DNA from 3 places in the Chryseobacterium sp. SIMBA_028 genome. Region 2 is predicted to be linked to each of the others. Evidence: riboswitches for the same ligand, from Rfam matches in the RefSeq annotation. Region 2 holds a riboswitch; each other region holds the start of a gene.

Region 1 (5,609 bases), on a different contig from region 2:
ATATTTCATCCAACAGTCAGTGTTTTTGATATCATGACTATTTTACCGAAAGAATTCCCTAAACTAGATGGTGTTATATCTTTAAAATCTTTTACTGAACATATTCTGACGCTCAACCTTGCTAGAAATATCATTATTATAGAGAGCAAATCCTCATCCCAAAAGGCAATACATGGGAAAAATCTTATTGCCAGTAGATTTGCCAATGGACTGGACTCTACTGAGCTAAATATTTTTTTGAATATTCCAAAAGATAATCAATCATACTGGTTTCTTTTTGATTCTGGAAACAGTGGCCCTTTACTGTTATCTAACGAAACTGCTGCAACCTGGAAACTCTCAAAAGACAAAGATGGTATGAACTCCGAAACTCAATTTATTATCGGAAAAAAATCATTAATCTCAAGATCATTTACACGAGATATTATTTATGATGGTGTACTTAATTTTGAGACTTTGTCCAAATATATTTTCACGATTGATTTAAAAAAAAGCAAAGTTTGGATAAAATAGTATGCAAAAGCAATATTTATTATTTTATTTTCTTATTCAGGCCCAGGATAATAAAAAACGGCGGAATAAATTCCGCCGTTTTCCTTTAAAAAAATCTAATTATTGAATATCGACTACATACATAGTTCCTTTATCTACTTTCCCTGTTTTAGGTAGGATCTTTGCCTTGGGGTTTCCGCTTCCGTCATCCACCACTCCAAAATCATCATCATTGAAAACAGCCAGTTTATTGTTTCCCAAATAAACAATCCCCTCAAATTTATCATGTTCATATCCTAGTTTTGCCACCAGGTCTACAGCCAGTTTTTTAGTAACAGGTTTTATTCCTGCATTGGTAAGTTCATCCCAAGTACATTGCTCCAAGGCCTTACCATTTACTTTCATTCCGTCTACAGCAGCCAGATCAGTTCCGTTGACATCAGTGGCACTGCTTAGACTGATTCTATATACTTTTTTAATTCCCCCCTGAGTTCCAAAGTTTCCGTCTCTTTCAATCACAAGAAACTCATTATTGCCTAATGCCGTGATATCACATACTGAATCAGAAGCCCCGCCATCCTGTCTGTACAGATATTGCTTGGTTTGTCCTGTAGCAATATCAAAAGTCACAATTCTGGTTAAAGTAGTATTCGTTGCCAGCGCTTTCGTAGGCACCAGCATCATAGACTGTATAGTTCCTACCAATGTTTTTCCGTCCGGAGTCATACAAAGACCTTCCATCCCTCTATTGGCTCTTCTTTTCGCCAAAACTGCAGGTAATTTTTTTGTACCTGTATTCACTCCAATCGGGCTTATTCTTTCCATCTCTACTCCTTCTGCACTATAATGAACGATATGTGGACCATACTCATCAGATACCCAGAATGTACCGTCTGGTGCAGCAACGATACTTTCACTATCCAGACCATAATTATCCGTACCCAGAACATTTCCTGCTGCATCATAAGCCACCTCCCCTGTGCTTCCCATTCCTACCGGGTTTGGAAGTCCGGTAATAGGTTGTCCTGATGGATTTTTAAGCTTAATATATTTGATTACTTCTACATTTCTTTCAGCATTAATTTTAAAATGCATAATGGTTGGGGTAAAATTGGGGGTCAAAAACTTCTTACCATTCAGATAATCTGTATTCGGGCCACGATCTGTAATCACATAAAATTCACCTTTTCTGCTGGGATGAGCTGCAGCCCCGGAGCCAAAGCCACCATTTATCACATCTACCCCATTTATAGTTGCCATTTTAGAAAAAGGAAACTCCTGAGGAAGTTTAGAATAATTGACCTCCTGGTTATTCACATTGTCATCATCTTTATTACATGATAATAACACAGTCATTACCAAGGCAGATAATAGTAGTTTTTTCATATTAACTTTTATGGCGCGAAAGTATAAATTGATTGTAAACTGATCTTGAATACAATAATAATTGTATTTTAACAATGGAACTCCAGAATGAATTGAATATAAACAATAAAAACCTAGAGTTTTATTCGAAAATAAAAAGATAATTTACAATTTACTATCAACTCACGAAATCTAAAGCAACAAAGCATATATAACCATCAAAAAAAACACAATTCCGTACATAATTCACAAAAGGGCTTCAAAAATTTATATGATATATTTGTAGTGTTCTAAGGTTGAACATTGTTCATTAATAGGGAATCAAGTGAGAATATTATTCAATTCTTGAGCTGTACCCGCAACTGTAAGCTGTTTCACCTATAGCACTATACTACCACTGGATTAAAAAAATCTGGGAAGGTTAGCTATAAGGATGCGAGCCAGGAGACCTGCCTTGAATACATTTTTCATTTCTGAACTAAGGATCTGATTCTTTTTTCGGGAATAAGTTTCGGGAATAAAACTTTAATTTAATTATATTATGAGAAAAATCTATCTTTTTTTCTTGCTGCTATGTATGCAGTTTTTCTTTGCCCAATTCACAGAAAACGACATTAAGTTTTGGGTAGGAACAGGTTCTAAAAAGGCTTATTTCATTGCCGATTTTAATGATAACAACACTCCAAAATCCTATGCATGGGGGTATCGTTTTGACGCGGATAATTTAATGGCGGAAGACATGATCAATGCTATTATGTCAGCAGAACCTAAAATGCAGGCTGATATTCTTTCAGGATATCTGTTCAGCTTCACCTATAACCACCATACTCCGAGTACAGATGATTCCTGGATACCCTGGTTCGGGCCAAGTCCTGAAAATATGTCTAATGAAAATAATGGGGCCGGTTATGTTCATTTAACAGATGGATTATGGTTTGGAATCACCTATGGTACTGACAATGCTCAAATTGACACTCCACCATCTACTCCAGTGCCGGCCTACAGTTCCCAATGGTTTACCTCATCCCAAATTACCAACTGGGTGGGAACAGGAAGCAACAAAAGCCTTGTTGTGATAGACTTTGGAACGGATAATACCAATGGCAATGCCAATTCTTTTGTTTTTGGAATTAAATACAACGGAAGTATAACTGCTGAACAGGCGCTACAGCTTATTCAATCTCAGGCTTCTTATTTCAATTTCACTGCCGGTAATAATCAAATTTCCAATCTATCATTAAATACTTTCACAGGAAACGGTTCAGCAACGGAAAACTGGAAATTATATACGGGAAAAGATCTTTCAAGCTGGCAGAAAAAAACAGATCTTAATCAAATACAATTGAGTAATAACAGCTGGTTAGGATTAAGTTTTGGAGAAAGAAGACCATTTACCCCTACGGAAGCCAATAATGCAACACTGGGAGTTTCTTCTGTACATAAAAATAAATTCAGTGTTTATCCTAATCCGACAAGTGATTTTATTCATATTGAAACATCAGAAAACATTAAAGAAGTCAATATTTATTCTGCATCGGGACAAAAAGTAATGACATCCCAAGCAGCAAAGATCAATGCGAAATCTTTAAATGCAGGCGTGTATTGGGTAGAAATTAAGACATCCAACAGCTCTACAATACAGAAGATAGTTAAGAAATAAGAAATATTCTGACTCTTAAATGAACCTTATATATACACAAGGTTTATCATAACAAAAAAACGTACCTCTTCAGGTACGTTTTTTTATGATTTTAAAATCAATTATTTTTTCTCTGTAGATCTTTGAAGAACCTCATCTACCATTCCGTAGCCTTTTGCTTCTTCGGAAGTCATCCAGTAATCTCTGTCAGAAGATTTTTCAACCCACTCATAAGTTTGTCCTGAGTGGTGTCCGATAATCTCATAAAGCTCTTGCTTTAATTTCAACATCTCTCTCAAGTTGATCTCCATATCAGAAGCAACCCCTTGTGCACCTCCTGAAGGCTGGTGAATCATTACTCTTGAGTGCTTCAAAGCAGAACGTTTTCCTTTTTCACCTGCAACCAATAATACAGCTCCCATTGAAGCAGCCATACCTGTACAGATTGTTGCTACATCTGGCTTAATGATCTGCATAGTGTCATAAATTCCTAAACCTGCATACACGCTACCACCAGGAGAGTTGATGTAGATCTGAATATCTTTTGAAGGATCAGCACTTTCCAAGAATAAAAGCTGTGCTGTAACGATGTTCGCTACCTGATCATCAATCCCTGTTCCCAGGAAGATAATTCTGTCCATCATCAAACGGGAGAAAACGTCCATCTGAGCAACGTTTAATCTTCTTTCCTCCATAATGTATGGGGTAAGATTCGTTGGGCCATACATACCCATATACTGATCGGTAACCAAACCGTTGTTTCCTAAATGCTTTACAGAGAAATCTCTGAAATCTTTTTTAATGTCCATATTTCTATTATGTATTATTTTAATATTCTCAAAGTTTAAATTACAATATTTATTCCTAAAATTTTATAGGACTTTTTGTCACAGAATCCTGAAAATTGCTGCCTTTAAACTATCTTTTTCTATTCCCGTAAATTCCCTTGATCGGTGAATATTCTATAATATTGCTTAATCGTATTGAAGCCTGTTTCAGCAAGGTAATCTTTTTAATCAGCTCATAATACTTGGTTTCATCCGTACTGCTGTGTTCATCCAGTTCCTTGGCTGTCTCTGTGATTAAATAATCAATATACCTGTATTTATGCAATAAAACATCTCCTTTGATCTGATCTGCTACCTTATCTCCGTAATTGGGTGGATAAATACTTCTGGAAGCCCAGTTTTCAAGTTCATCCAAAGGTAGTAAAGCATCCACCACCTTTGAGGTAATCTCTTCATCCATAAAAGATACAAAAAAGTTCCCGCTTCTAAGTTCCTCTTTCTGAATTCCCTCTTTTACCTGGTTAATAATAATCTCATTTTCTTTGACTAAAAATGTATACTGCTCCTCTTCAAAATGATGGAGAATTTCCTCAATAACGGTAATCTGATATTCTTCATTTTGTTCATTCTTCCTCTTCAATACAATATCCCCAAACATCAGCATATGATCTACCAGTTTATTCTCCATAAACAAGACATCAAACAGAAAAGGATCTTCTTTCTCCTTATCCAAAGGAACGATCTCCATTTTTGGAGTGGCAGTCTTTTCTTTTTGTTGCTGCTGAACATGATGCGTCTGATTCTGAGTAATCTGCTTCTGAACATCCAGTTCATTGAAAAGACTCTGTTCAGAAAGACCAAACTTATTGGAAACCTCCTTAAGATACACTTCCCTTTTTAGGGCATTCTGTACAAAGGAAACCGATTTTACAATATCACGAATGGCCTCAGCCTTTTTAATGGGATCACTTCCTACGTCCCTTAGCAGAATTTCAGCCTTAAAGTCGATGAAATCCATCGCTTCATTTTCAATGTATTTTTCAACATATTCCTGCGGATGTTTTCTGGCAAAGGAATCCGGGTCATCACCATCGGGGAATAGCAATACACGGATGTTCATTCCTTCTGTCAGCAACATATCTATGCTTCGGAAACTGGCTTTAATACCGGCATTATCACCGTCAAAAAGGATCGTTACATTTTCTGTAAGCCTCTTTATCAACTTAATTTGCTCTGTAGTCAGTGAAGTTCCGGAACTTGCTACAACGTTCTCTATTCCGGACATATGAAGAGAAATCACATCCATATATCCTTCCACCAAAAGA
Region 2 (5,609 bases):
CTACGGTTACTGCTACCCATGCCACTCCTGCAGGCTTTTGTGTCAACTCTGCGAAAAGAAATGCCGAACCTCAGATCGCTGAGATGTATGCAGATCTGGAAATAGATGTTTTAATGGGAGGTGGGGATGAATTTTTCAACCCCGATAAAAGGGAAGACAAAAAAGATCTTTATTCCGTATACCAAGAAAAGAAATATCAAATTTTAAAGAACCGTAATGACCTTAAATCCATTAAGAAAGGAGAAAAAGTTTTAGGAATTTTCAGTACGGGAGCATTACCTTACACCATCGATAAAAACAACCTCGCTGAATTTAAAAATACACCTACCTTGGCAGAAATGGCCAGTGTTGCCATTAATCAGATGAAAGAACATCCGGAAGGCTTTGTTCTCCAGATAGAGGGAGGAAAAGTAGACTGGGCAGCCCACGCGAATGATGTAGCCGCACTCATCCATGATCAGCTTGCATTTGATGAAGCCGTGAAAACCGTAATGGATTTTGCCGAAAAAGATGGAAATACCCTGGTCATCATTACTACAGATCATGGTAATGCTAATCCCGGAACTATTTACGGTTCCGAGGCGACCCCTCATTTCAACAGTATTTCAGCATATCAGTACACGAATGAATATATTCTGAATAAAATCCACAAGGATTTTTCCATTAAGGATATTAAAGACTGGATATATGAGGGCAACAAACTTATTCTGAATGATGATGAAGCCAAACATTTATTGAGCTTTTACAACGGTCTGGAAAAGGAGGAGGGACTTTATAATTATAAGAAATTACCATTTAAACTGTATTCTGAAATTCAGAAAAGTCGAAATTCGGTAGGGTGGATCAGTATGGATCATTCGGGAGACTATGTAGAAGTAGCAGCCTACGGTCCAGGGAGTGAGCTATTGCAGCCTTTTATTAAAAATACAGATCTGCATTATTTCATGCTGAAAGCATCTTCAATATAAAAAGGAGACATTTTTAAACACATATTTTACATTTTTAACAGGTTTTTAAAAACAGGCTATCCGAAGTATACTACTTTTGAATAGCCTGTTTATTTTATCAGGTTAAATATCCTGTTTATCATATACTTTATGAAGTTTTTTTACGACGTCCGGAAACCTTTTTATCAAGATCCTTAATGTCCTGTCTCAATTCGCGGAACATTTCCTTAAAGTTATAGCTCTCATAATCTCCGGGTTCAAAATCCTCAGGGAAAATTCCAGAAGCATACTGCCAGATTTCTACAACATCCTCAAACGGAATATCATAGGGCTCGTAGAAAGAATTATCTGCACTTACAGAAATAGAATTTCCTTTCTTCTCCTTAAAGCGTTTGTAGGTAATTCCATCATTCAGGGTGATAAAAACATAGGTTTTTCCAGGCTTCAACTCATCTATTCCCTCTACATATTTCCCTACAATATAGGAACCACTTCTAAATGGCGGCATAGAATCTCCGTCTGCCGGAAAAGCTCTGTATTTCCCATTGGTTAAAAAGGGCAGTGCAATCCTTTGAAGACTTTCTATATATTCCACATCACTATACCCTTCCAGATATCCCATGGAAGCTTTCTGCGGAATAATTTCTATGGTATCATTCCCGAGGTCATCAACGGCTACAGGAAGAACAATTCTGTTATCAGGGAGCTTCAGCATTTCGTCCATTGGATATTTCTGAATGTCTACAGACAACATAAGGTCAATGCTGACATGAAAATATTTTGATATTTTGATCAAAAGTTCAATAGGGGGTTCTGAAATTCCGTTTTCATATTTGGAATACCTCACTCGGGAGATCAACAGTTCGTCGGCAACATTTTGTTGGGAGAGCTTTCTCTTGGCTCTTAAAAAGCGTATATTATTTGAAAAAATTGACATTGATACAAGTATGTACGCAAAAATACAAATTTTGACTCCGTTATCAATAACCAGAATCAGTTTTACCATAAAAAGTCAGGATATTCGCCTTTTCTCCGATCAAGTTGGTTAAATATAGCAGCAGAAAACCCTCTTTTCCGAATCTAAACCCCTGATTTTCGGATCAAAACAAGTTTTTTTACGTGACAGGGATATTAATCATAATAAAACATCATTTGAGTTAAAAAAATTAACTCTAAAATTCCCAAGTTGAAATATGTTTTTTAACATTTAGAAAATCAAATAGATATATTAAAAAACGGAATATTCATAAAATAACAATTATATTAACGAAATATTAAATTATAAAATTATTTAATTATTTTATTCAAAAAAATATCTACATATGTTTATTTGTCATATATTTGTGATGTATTAATCATATAAAATTTTAATCATGAAAAATTTCAAAAAACTAGACAGAAACGAACTAAAAACTATTTCAGGAAACGGGTTACTTGATCCAATCGGAGGATTACTTGGTGGTCTTGGAGGTGTAATTGGTGGCGTTGTTGGCGGCCTAGGTGGTGTAGTAGGAGGAGTTGTAGGTGGCGTAGGCGGTGTAGTTGGCGGCGTTGTTGGCGGTGTAGGTACTATTGTAGGTAATGCATTATGTCAAACTCAATGCGTTGTTAACGGTGTAATTCACATCAAGTTACTTGAATGTGGATCTACTTGCTAAGAAAAAACGAACAAGCACTTAAAAAGTATACCGCTCTTTTCAGAGCGGTTTTTTTATGGGAAATATTATATCGTCAGGCCGTGGTTGTTTTTTACTTCAGCCATTACAAATGTACTGTGGGTACTTCCTATAGAATCCACCGAACCAAGCTTGTTAAATACAAAATCCTGATAATGCTTCATATCCCTAACCTGTACTTTCAATAGAAAGTCAAAATCGCCGGAAATATTATAACATTCTGCTACTTCTTCAATTTCCAGAATTTCATTTACAAAATCATACCCTACAGACCGATCATGAATTTTTAACTTGATCTGACAAAAAACCGTAAATCCACGGTTGAGTTTTTCAGCATCTAAAACAGCTGCATATCTTTTAATATACCCATCCTGTTCAAGTCTTTTTACCCTTTCAAAAACAGGAGAGGGAGACAAGTTTATTTCCTTGGCAAGTTCTTTAACGGTCAATTTTGAATTGTTCTGAAGCAGTCTCAGTAAATTCAGGTCCTTATCATCAAGTTGTTCCACAGAATATTATTCTTTTAAATTTAAAATCAATCAAAATTACAGAATTATATTCTTTTAAATATAATTTATAAAGTTTTATTTGCTTAATAAATACTAAACAATTGTCAATATATTCTGTATCACTAATTTTACACAAAATTAAAATCTTTTACCAGTACTCATTAAAGGGTGGTAAAAACAGTTCTTTATATACTTCATCAAACAGGAAAGGTTTTACGTAAGGTAGATTAATAGGGAATCGTGTGAGAATCACGAGCTGTCGCGCAACTGTAAGTAACACACCAAAAGTTTCTGTCCTTGGATATCCACTGCCAAAAGCGGGAAGGATGACAGAAACTGTTACAAGTCAGGAGACCTGCCTTTACTGAATGACAATGCTTTCGCGGGCTGAAGCTTTTGAGTCATACAGATGATATAGGATAGTGCATTTTTCCAAGGATGAATGACACTGTTTACCTTTATCACTTATGTCAAGATCTTCTTATCCGCCAAACATTCCGAAGCATTCAAAGGACTTTTAACAAAAAAGTTTAATTAAAAGTTTAAAAATGCAAACACACATTCTGGGCTATCCGCGTATTGGTAGCAAAAGAGAACTCAAAAAAGCCTGCGAGCAATATTGGTCAGGCAAGATTGTTTTGGAGGAACTTCTTACGGTGGGAAGAAATATCTGTAACCAAAACTGGAATATTCAGAAAGAAGCAGGAATAGACTTTATTCCCTGTAATGATTTTTCCTACTATGATCAGGTATTGGATATGAGCCTTATCGTAGGAGCTATTCCGACACGTTATCATGAGGTTGCCCTTAAAAGAAACAACTCAGAACTTGATCTTTACTTTGCAATGGCCAGAGGATATCAAAAAGACGGGCTGGATATTACCGCCATGGAAATGACCAAATGGTTTGATACCAATTATCATTATATTGTTCCTGAATTCTATAAAAACCAGCAGTTTAAACTTACTTCAAGTAAAATATTCAATGAATTTGCAGGAGCTAAGCAAGCCGGGATCAATGCCAAACCTGTCATTATCGGATTGGTTTCCTATTTACTTTTAGGAAAGGAAAAAGAAGAGGGATTTGATAAGCTGGATCTTGCCAAAAATATTCTACCTGTCTACATCGAGATTTTATCAAAACTTCAGGAACAGGGTGCAGAATGGATTCAGTTTGACGAACCGTTCCTTTCTCTGGATATTACAGAAAAAGCTAAAGAAACCTATACGGCTGTTTATTCGGAACTTAGAAAGCAATTCCCATCATTAAAATTCATTGTGGCCACTTATTTTGATGGATTAAAAGATAATCTGTCTCTTGCCGTTTCACTTCCTGTACATGTTTTACATATTGATTTGGTAAGAAATCCCGAGCAATTAGAAGAGGTAATCAATTCAATTCCGGAAAGTCTAAGTTTATCACTGGGACTTGTAGATGGAAGAAACATATGGAAAAATGACTATGAGAATTCCTTAGCCTTTATCAATAAAACCGTTGAAAAATTAGGTTCGGAAAGAGTTCTTATTGCCCCATCATGTTCATTGCTCCATTCTCCATGTGATTTAGACTTTGAAACCAGTCTTAATCCTGAAATTAAGGACTGGCTGGCATTTGCCAAGCAAAAGGTAAAAGAAGTTGTCAACCTTAAGGAATTAGCTTCCGGAACAGAAAATCAAGATATTATTAATGATTTTGAGGAAAATAAAAAAGCAGTTTTAAGTAGAAAAACATCTTCTTTAATTCATAATAATATTGTAAAGCAAAGAGCAGAAGCTGTAACGGAAGAAGATTCACAGCGAAAGAATTCATTTCAAATTCGTAGAGAAGAACAGCAAAAAGCATTACAACTGCCATTATTTCCTACCACGACCATTGGATCATTTCCACAAACTGCCGAAGTAAGAAGCTGGAGAGCCAAGTTCAAGAAAGGAGAATTAACCGCAGAGCAATATGATACCTTATTGAAAGAAGAAACCCAGAGAACAATCCGTTGGCAGGAAGAAATCGGAATCGATGTTTTGGTTCATGGGGAATTTGAACGTAATGATATGGTGGAATACTTCGGTGAGCAACTTGAGGGTTTTGTATTTACCAAAAACGGGTGGGTGCAAAGCTATGGAAGCCGATGTGTAAAACCTCCGATCATTTTTGGGGATGTTTCCCGCCCTGCACCCATGACGGTTTACTGGTCACAATATGCACAGTCACAAACCAATCAGTGGGTAAAAGGGATGTTAACAGGACCGGTTACCATTCTGCAGTGGTCTTTTGTACGTGATGACCAACCCCGCTCCGAAACTTGTAAGCAGATTGCCTTGGCTATTCGAGACGAAGTGGTAGATCTTGAAAAAGCAGGAATCAGAATTATTCAAATTGATGAACCAGCTATACGAGAGGGGCTTCCATTAAGAAAAACAGAATGGCAGAATTACCTGAAATGGGCTGTAGAAGCCTTTAGAATCTCGGCAAGTGGAGTA
Region 3 (5,609 bases), on a different contig from region 2:
GACAAGGTTCTCAGAAAGCTTACCGCAGAACTGGCAGAATTTCAACCTCAGCTTTGGAGGTATCAGATTTATATTTTTGATCTTGATCTTACAAGAGCCAAGGCTAAATTTGGAGAACAGGTTAATGGAATTCTTCCGAAGATCAACCGCCATAAAACGTTGAAACTGAAAGATGCATTCCATCCGCTGTTATGGTTAAGAAATAAGGTTGAAAACAAGACCATCCACCCACAGACACTTGCTTTAACGGAACACAACAGGATCATTTGTATTTCCGGACCTAATGCCGGAGGAAAATCCATTACGTTGAAAACAGTTGGGTTATTGCAGTTGATGATTCAGAGTGGTATTCTGGTTCCTGTACATCCGAAGTCCGAAATGTTTTTCTTCGAAAAGATAATGACCGATATTGGTGATAATCAATCTATTGAAAATCATTTATCAACGTACTCTTCGAGGTTAAAGAAAATGTCCGGAATCATCCGCGAGGCTGATGCCAATACCCTTTTATTGATTGATGAGTTTGGAACGGGATCTGATCCTGAACTGGGAGGTGCCTTAGCTGAAAGTTTCATGGAGTTTTTCTATGATAAAAAGAGTTTCGCGATTATTACAACGCATTACACCAACATTAAATTGGTTATAGAGCAACTTCCCAATGCTCAGAATGCGGCTATGCTTTTCAATGAGGAAACCCTTGAGCCAATGTACAAACTGGAAGTTGGCCAGGCAGGAAGTTCATTTACCTTTGAAGTGGCGGAAAAGAATAAAATCCCAAGGTTTATCATTCATTCGGCCAAGAAAAAGGTAGAGCATGATATTGTTAATCTTGATAAAACTATTGTAAAGCTACAGCAGGAAAAATATGAAGTTGAAAAACTGAAAACAGATCTTGCCGAAAGAAAAGAATCTGTAGAAGATAAGCGTGATAATCTCCAAAAACTGAATGATCAGCTTCAGCAGAAACTTTTCAATTTCCAGAAGCTTTATGAAGAAGAACACCGTAAACTACAGTTTGGAAATAAGATTGAAGCTTTTATCGACAGTTACGTAAAAGGAAAATCACGAAAGGATGTGGTAAAGGATTTCGTGAAAATTTTAGAACAGGAAAAATTCAGGAAAATTGGAGCTGATAAAGATGAAACCAAGCGACTTCAGGTAGTGAAGAGAAAGATTACTCAACAGCTTAAAAAAGAAGAAGTCATTGAGAAAATCACTGAAACCAACGAAAAGCTGGAAGAAAAACGCAAAACCGATCGTGCAGTTTGGATGAAAATTGGCCAGCGTGTCCGTATCACAGGAAGTACCAGTGTTGGAACCATTGAGAAAATTTCCAGAAACAAAGTGATCGTTAATTACGGAACCTTCAAGACAACCATTGATTCTGAAGAATTAGAGAGAATTTAATCTGTTTGAAGATTATTCAAATCATAAAAGAGAGTACTTTTCAGTACTCTCTTTCTATTTTTACTCTTTGATGAATTTTAAATTGGTTAAATTTTTATCTTTAAACTGGATAAAATAAATTCCTTTAGAAAAATGTTTAACATCAATTTTCTTATCAGAAACTTTTCCGTTATACACTTTTTGTCCACTTGTGTTAAAAATTTCAAAATCTGTGCGTGATTGTATTCCTGAAATATTTAAAATATCAGAAACAGGATTGGGATACAGACTTATTTTTTCTGAAGCTTTTATTTCATCAATAGATAAAGTACCGTTGAAAGAATACACCTGATAATCTTCAGTTTCTCCAAAATTATTAGTACCACAGGAATTAATATAAGGCAGCAATGCTACTCTCATTGTAACGCCGCAGTCTCCAGTATTAAAGAATGTAGGAACATTAAAAGTATAAAGATTGGGATAAAATGAAATTCCCGTTATTCTTTCATCAACTTCAAAAGCACCATCTCCATTAAAGTCTATCCAAGCAACTATATCTGGTCTTCTTATTGGTTTGGGAGCTGTCCATGTAGGATGTATAGCTATAGTATTTCCCATACTACCTGGTTGAAGATAGACCCTACGCGGGTAGCCATCATTACGATAATCTGTATAAGTTGAAGGTCCTGAATTACTCTCCATTACAGGTCCACCAACCGGTGTAACAGTAACATTTGAAAGATGGCCTATATTTGGATCTATAGAACTTGATGTACAATAATTTTTATATGTAGAAAAAAATACAGATGACGAGTTCTCTCCTGATGAAACTTCTGTGACCTGAACTTCATAAGGTGTACATGGTACTAAAGGTTCAAGAGTAGCAGTATTTCCCGTCACAGCAACGGATGTCCAAACATTTGAACCGGAAACCCTATATTTTACCAAAAAATTATTAGAATTTTGAATAGCATCCCAATTCACTACAGCAGACGTACTAGAGATACCCGATATTTTAACATTTGTAGGTACTGACAAAAAAGTAAAGCTTTCGATATTTCTCGAAAAAGCTTTGTTTGGATTGAGTGCTCCTGTTAATAGGAACACTAATAAGTAAAGTGTATTTCTCATGAGTTATAGTAGTTTTATTAAAAAAATCATTCAAATTTAACTCTTTTTCTTTGGTTATGAAGTCTTATTCTGAAATACCACTAAATACATTCTACAGTTATTGTACATCAAAAAATCATATATTAAATCAAATAATAAGTTTTCTTTAAAAAAAATGAATATTAAGATTTATATAAAATGAATCTACTAACAGGAATACATTTAATTTATATATTTGGGGAATTAAAAATCTGTTATAATGATTTCAGTCAACAAAGCATTCTACTTATCTGCTTTCAGTATTTTTTCTTTAGCACTCGTTAAGGGGCAGAATAAAGTTCCTTTTGGTGTTGTAAAAGCAGAGGAAGGATATGCCAATGTACGTGTACATAAGGATAACTACAGAAAAATTGTAGATAAGATCCGTATGCGTAAAGGTGATGTATTTGTTTATGTAAAGCCTGCTCCGGGAGAAACGGAATGGATCTGGATCAAATATCCTGAAAAACAGGATGACGAGAAGCCATTTGTACGCTATGAAACTCTTGACAAGGAAGGAATGGTCAACAAGGAACGTATTGCTTATATTGATCAGCTTCCAGCCTACACTCCCTCAAAATCTAAAAATGGAAAATCATTAATTTTCACAGATAATTCTGATCCCAAAGTTCTTACTTCTCAAAGAAGCAAAGTGGTCATCGATATTTATCCATCCAACGCCGGCTACCGTAAAAAGGAAAAAGATGCTGAAGGAAAGCTTCTTACCATTGATAAGGTAAAGCCTTGGGGAATAGGAAACGATCTTCCTGAAGGAATGACGGAAATTAAGTCCATCAGAGTACAACAACCCGGAAGAGGATCTGTTTTTGTAAGGGAAGCCATCAAAAATATGTTCCAGCCTACCATGGATTTCAACAACATAGGGGTTACTTCTTTGGACAATGACAATATTTTCCTTTATATGATCAATGGTTCAGGAGAAAACAGATATACCACTCTTTGGACGATCAAGAAAGGAAGAGTGATCAGCCAGATTATTTATCATAATCCGGAATAAATTCATTATTTTTGCACCGAAAAAGTTTAACGCTTATTCATCACAGAAACTGGTTCTGCCTAACCGCAGATTAAAAGGGAACCGTGTGAAAATCACGGACTGTCGCGCAACTGTAAGTAACTGAAATCTTTATCAAAAGATCCACTGTGCGAGGCATGGGAAGGAGATAAAAGATGTTACAAGTCAGGAGACCTGCCTTTTCTTAAACAAGAAACTTTCGCGATTTGAAGTTTTATTGATCTGATGGATTGTTTCAGGGATTTCCAAGATTCCTGTCATTATTCTGTTGTTTTGATATTATTTCATTTCGCCTTAATTAATAATGAAATATGACTACAGAAGAAAGAATTGAAGCAGCCGAAACCAGAATCTTTAAAGCGGTTTTCCCAAACACGACCAATCATTACGATACTCTTTTCGGAGGTACTGCCATGCAGCTGATGGATGAAGTAGCCTTTATCACTGCTACCCGATTTGCAAGAAAAAGAGTGGTAACGGTAAGCAGCGACAAGATCGATTTTAAAAAACCTATTCCTGCCGGAACTATTGTTGAGCTGATTGGAAGAGTTTCACATGTTGGAAAAACAAGTATGAAGGTAAGTGTGGAGATCTTTACAGAACAAATGTACTCCTACGAAAGAGAAAAAGCAATTGTAGGTGATTTTACCTTTGTAGCAATTGACGAATTCAAAAAACCAATTCAAATACTATAATAATAAGTTTCGGGCGGCCTTTGGCCGCCCGAAATTTTTCCAAAACAGTGATAAAAATCAGCCTCTTTCTATCAGAAAAACAAGACCGAATATTGAGCTGTTTTTATTATCTTACCACTTTGTCAGTTTCCAAACTTCTGTTTAATAAGAGTTCAAATGCTTCACCCATCTCGTCCGATGCTCTGGTAATTGCATTTTCAAGCATATTTCTGATCTGCTTTTCTGTAACGCCGGCTTCCGTCCAGCTTTTTCCTGAAGTATGAGAGTTCAGTATAAAAGGCATAATTCTATCGATAGCACAAGCAAAAATAGCATCAGGAGTTTTTTCCTCTTCAAATTCCAGCCATAGATTAAAGAACTCCGTACGCAAAGGCTCATCCAGAATTCCAAAGATCTTTTGGGCAGAGATTTTTTCCCTTTCAAATTTTCCTACCATTGCTTTCTCATCAAACAAGAAAGTATCCCCTGCCTCAATCTCTACAAGATCGTGAATAGAAAGCATTCTTATTACCCTCAGTAAATCAATATCTGTACGGTTTTTAGCATATGGATAAAGAATTTGTGCCAGAATAATGATTTGCCACGAATGTTCTGCCGTATTCTCTCTTCGGGAGTCATCTGCATTATAGTTTCTTCTTTGAACATTTTTCAGGGCATCTACTGCCAGGATAAAATCGATCTCTTTCTGTATCTTCATCTTACTTTTATTTATTATATTCTTCTGCTGGATATACCTTGGTTTTAGTAACCCATTTATTATTTATTTTTTCTTGTGTGATCACTTTTACATACCGTTCATCACTCTTATCCTCTTCCTTTTCAAGCACCTTGTCCAGTCCCTTATTCGGAATTACCCTATATTCTGTAGTAAAAAAATTACAACATCCCGACTTTCCATAGCAAATCAAACGTTTACGAACAGGATCTGTTTCAAAAAGATCAAAATAGCTGGAAGCAATGTCTGTAAGTTCATTACTTTTCACAAAAGCCATCCTTGTCTTGTTGAACACATATACATCATAGGAAGCACTGCTATAATTCCCAAGGTTTCCATTTCTTATCGCTATATCCTCCGTTCCGTCAAAATTAAAGTCATCAAAAACCACAGGGCTTTGTTCCTTGCTTAGCTGAGTCATTTTTCCTGGTATAGGTTTTTGATCATTTCCAAAACTTAACACCAGATTATCAGACGTAAAAGTTTGCACCTTGGCGTTTTTATTATCAAACAACTCCACAGTTCCTTTACCCATACACCCATCGTGATCACAGTTTCCAATATGGATTACAGCATCATAGTTTTTCGACGCATCTTTAACCTCAAATTGATACTGTCCAAAACACAC

Evidence for each region. Region 2 has a riboswitch for cobalamin ahead of metE (5-methyltetrahydropteroyltriglutamate--homocysteine S-methyltransferase). Riboswitches for the same ligand answer to the same signal wherever they lie in the genome.
Region 1: it holds a riboswitch for cobalamin, as region 2 does, so the genes downstream of both, SCA31_RS02485 (T9SS type A sorting domain-containing protein) here and metE (5-methyltetrahydropteroyltriglutamate--homocysteine S-methyltransferase) in region 2, are expected to answer to the same signal.
Region 3: it holds a riboswitch for cobalamin, as region 2 does, so the genes downstream of both, SCA31_RS08460 (acyl-CoA thioesterase) here and metE (5-methyltetrahydropteroyltriglutamate--homocysteine S-methyltransferase) in region 2, are expected to answer to the same signal.

The regions. Positions count from the first base shown of each region.
Region 1 is NZ_JAWRWZ010000002.1:44,541-50,149, reverse strand. It holds gene SCA31_RS02495 (hypothetical protein) at 1-513, shown strand, start outside; gene SCA31_RS02490 (esterase-like activity of phytase family protein) at 613-1,878, opposite strand; cobalamin riboswitch at 2,134-2,329, shown strand; gene SCA31_RS02485 (T9SS type A sorting domain-containing protein) at 2,399-3,517, shown strand; gene clpP (ATP-dependent Clp endopeptidase proteolytic subunit ClpP) at 3,619-4,305, opposite strand; gene dnaG (DNA primase) at 4,415-5,609, opposite strand, start outside.
Region 2 is NZ_JAWRWZ010000001.1:216,640-222,248, forward strand. It holds gene SCA31_RS00995 (alkaline phosphatase) at 1-968, shown strand, start outside; gene SCA31_RS01000 (XRE family transcriptional regulator) at 1,096-1,884, opposite strand; gene SCA31_RS01005 (bacteriocin-like protein) at 2,321-2,605, shown strand; gene SCA31_RS01010 (Lrp/AsnC family transcriptional regulator) at 2,671-3,132, opposite strand; cobalamin riboswitch at 3,324-3,510, shown strand; gene metE (5-methyltetrahydropteroyltriglutamate--homocysteine S-methyltransferase) at 3,681-5,609, shown strand, end outside.
Region 3 is NZ_JAWRWZ010000005.1:177,156-182,764, reverse strand. It holds gene SCA31_RS08475 (endonuclease MutS2) at 1-1,407, shown strand, start outside; gene SCA31_RS08470 (T9SS type A sorting domain-containing protein) at 1,468-2,517, opposite strand; gene SCA31_RS08465 (hypothetical protein) at 2,756-3,553, shown strand; cobalamin riboswitch at 3,587-3,768, shown strand; gene SCA31_RS08460 (acyl-CoA thioesterase) at 3,883-4,266, shown strand; gene SCA31_RS08455 (HD domain-containing protein) at 4,373-4,963, opposite strand; gene SCA31_RS08450 (XAC2610-related protein) at 4,971-5,609, opposite strand, start outside.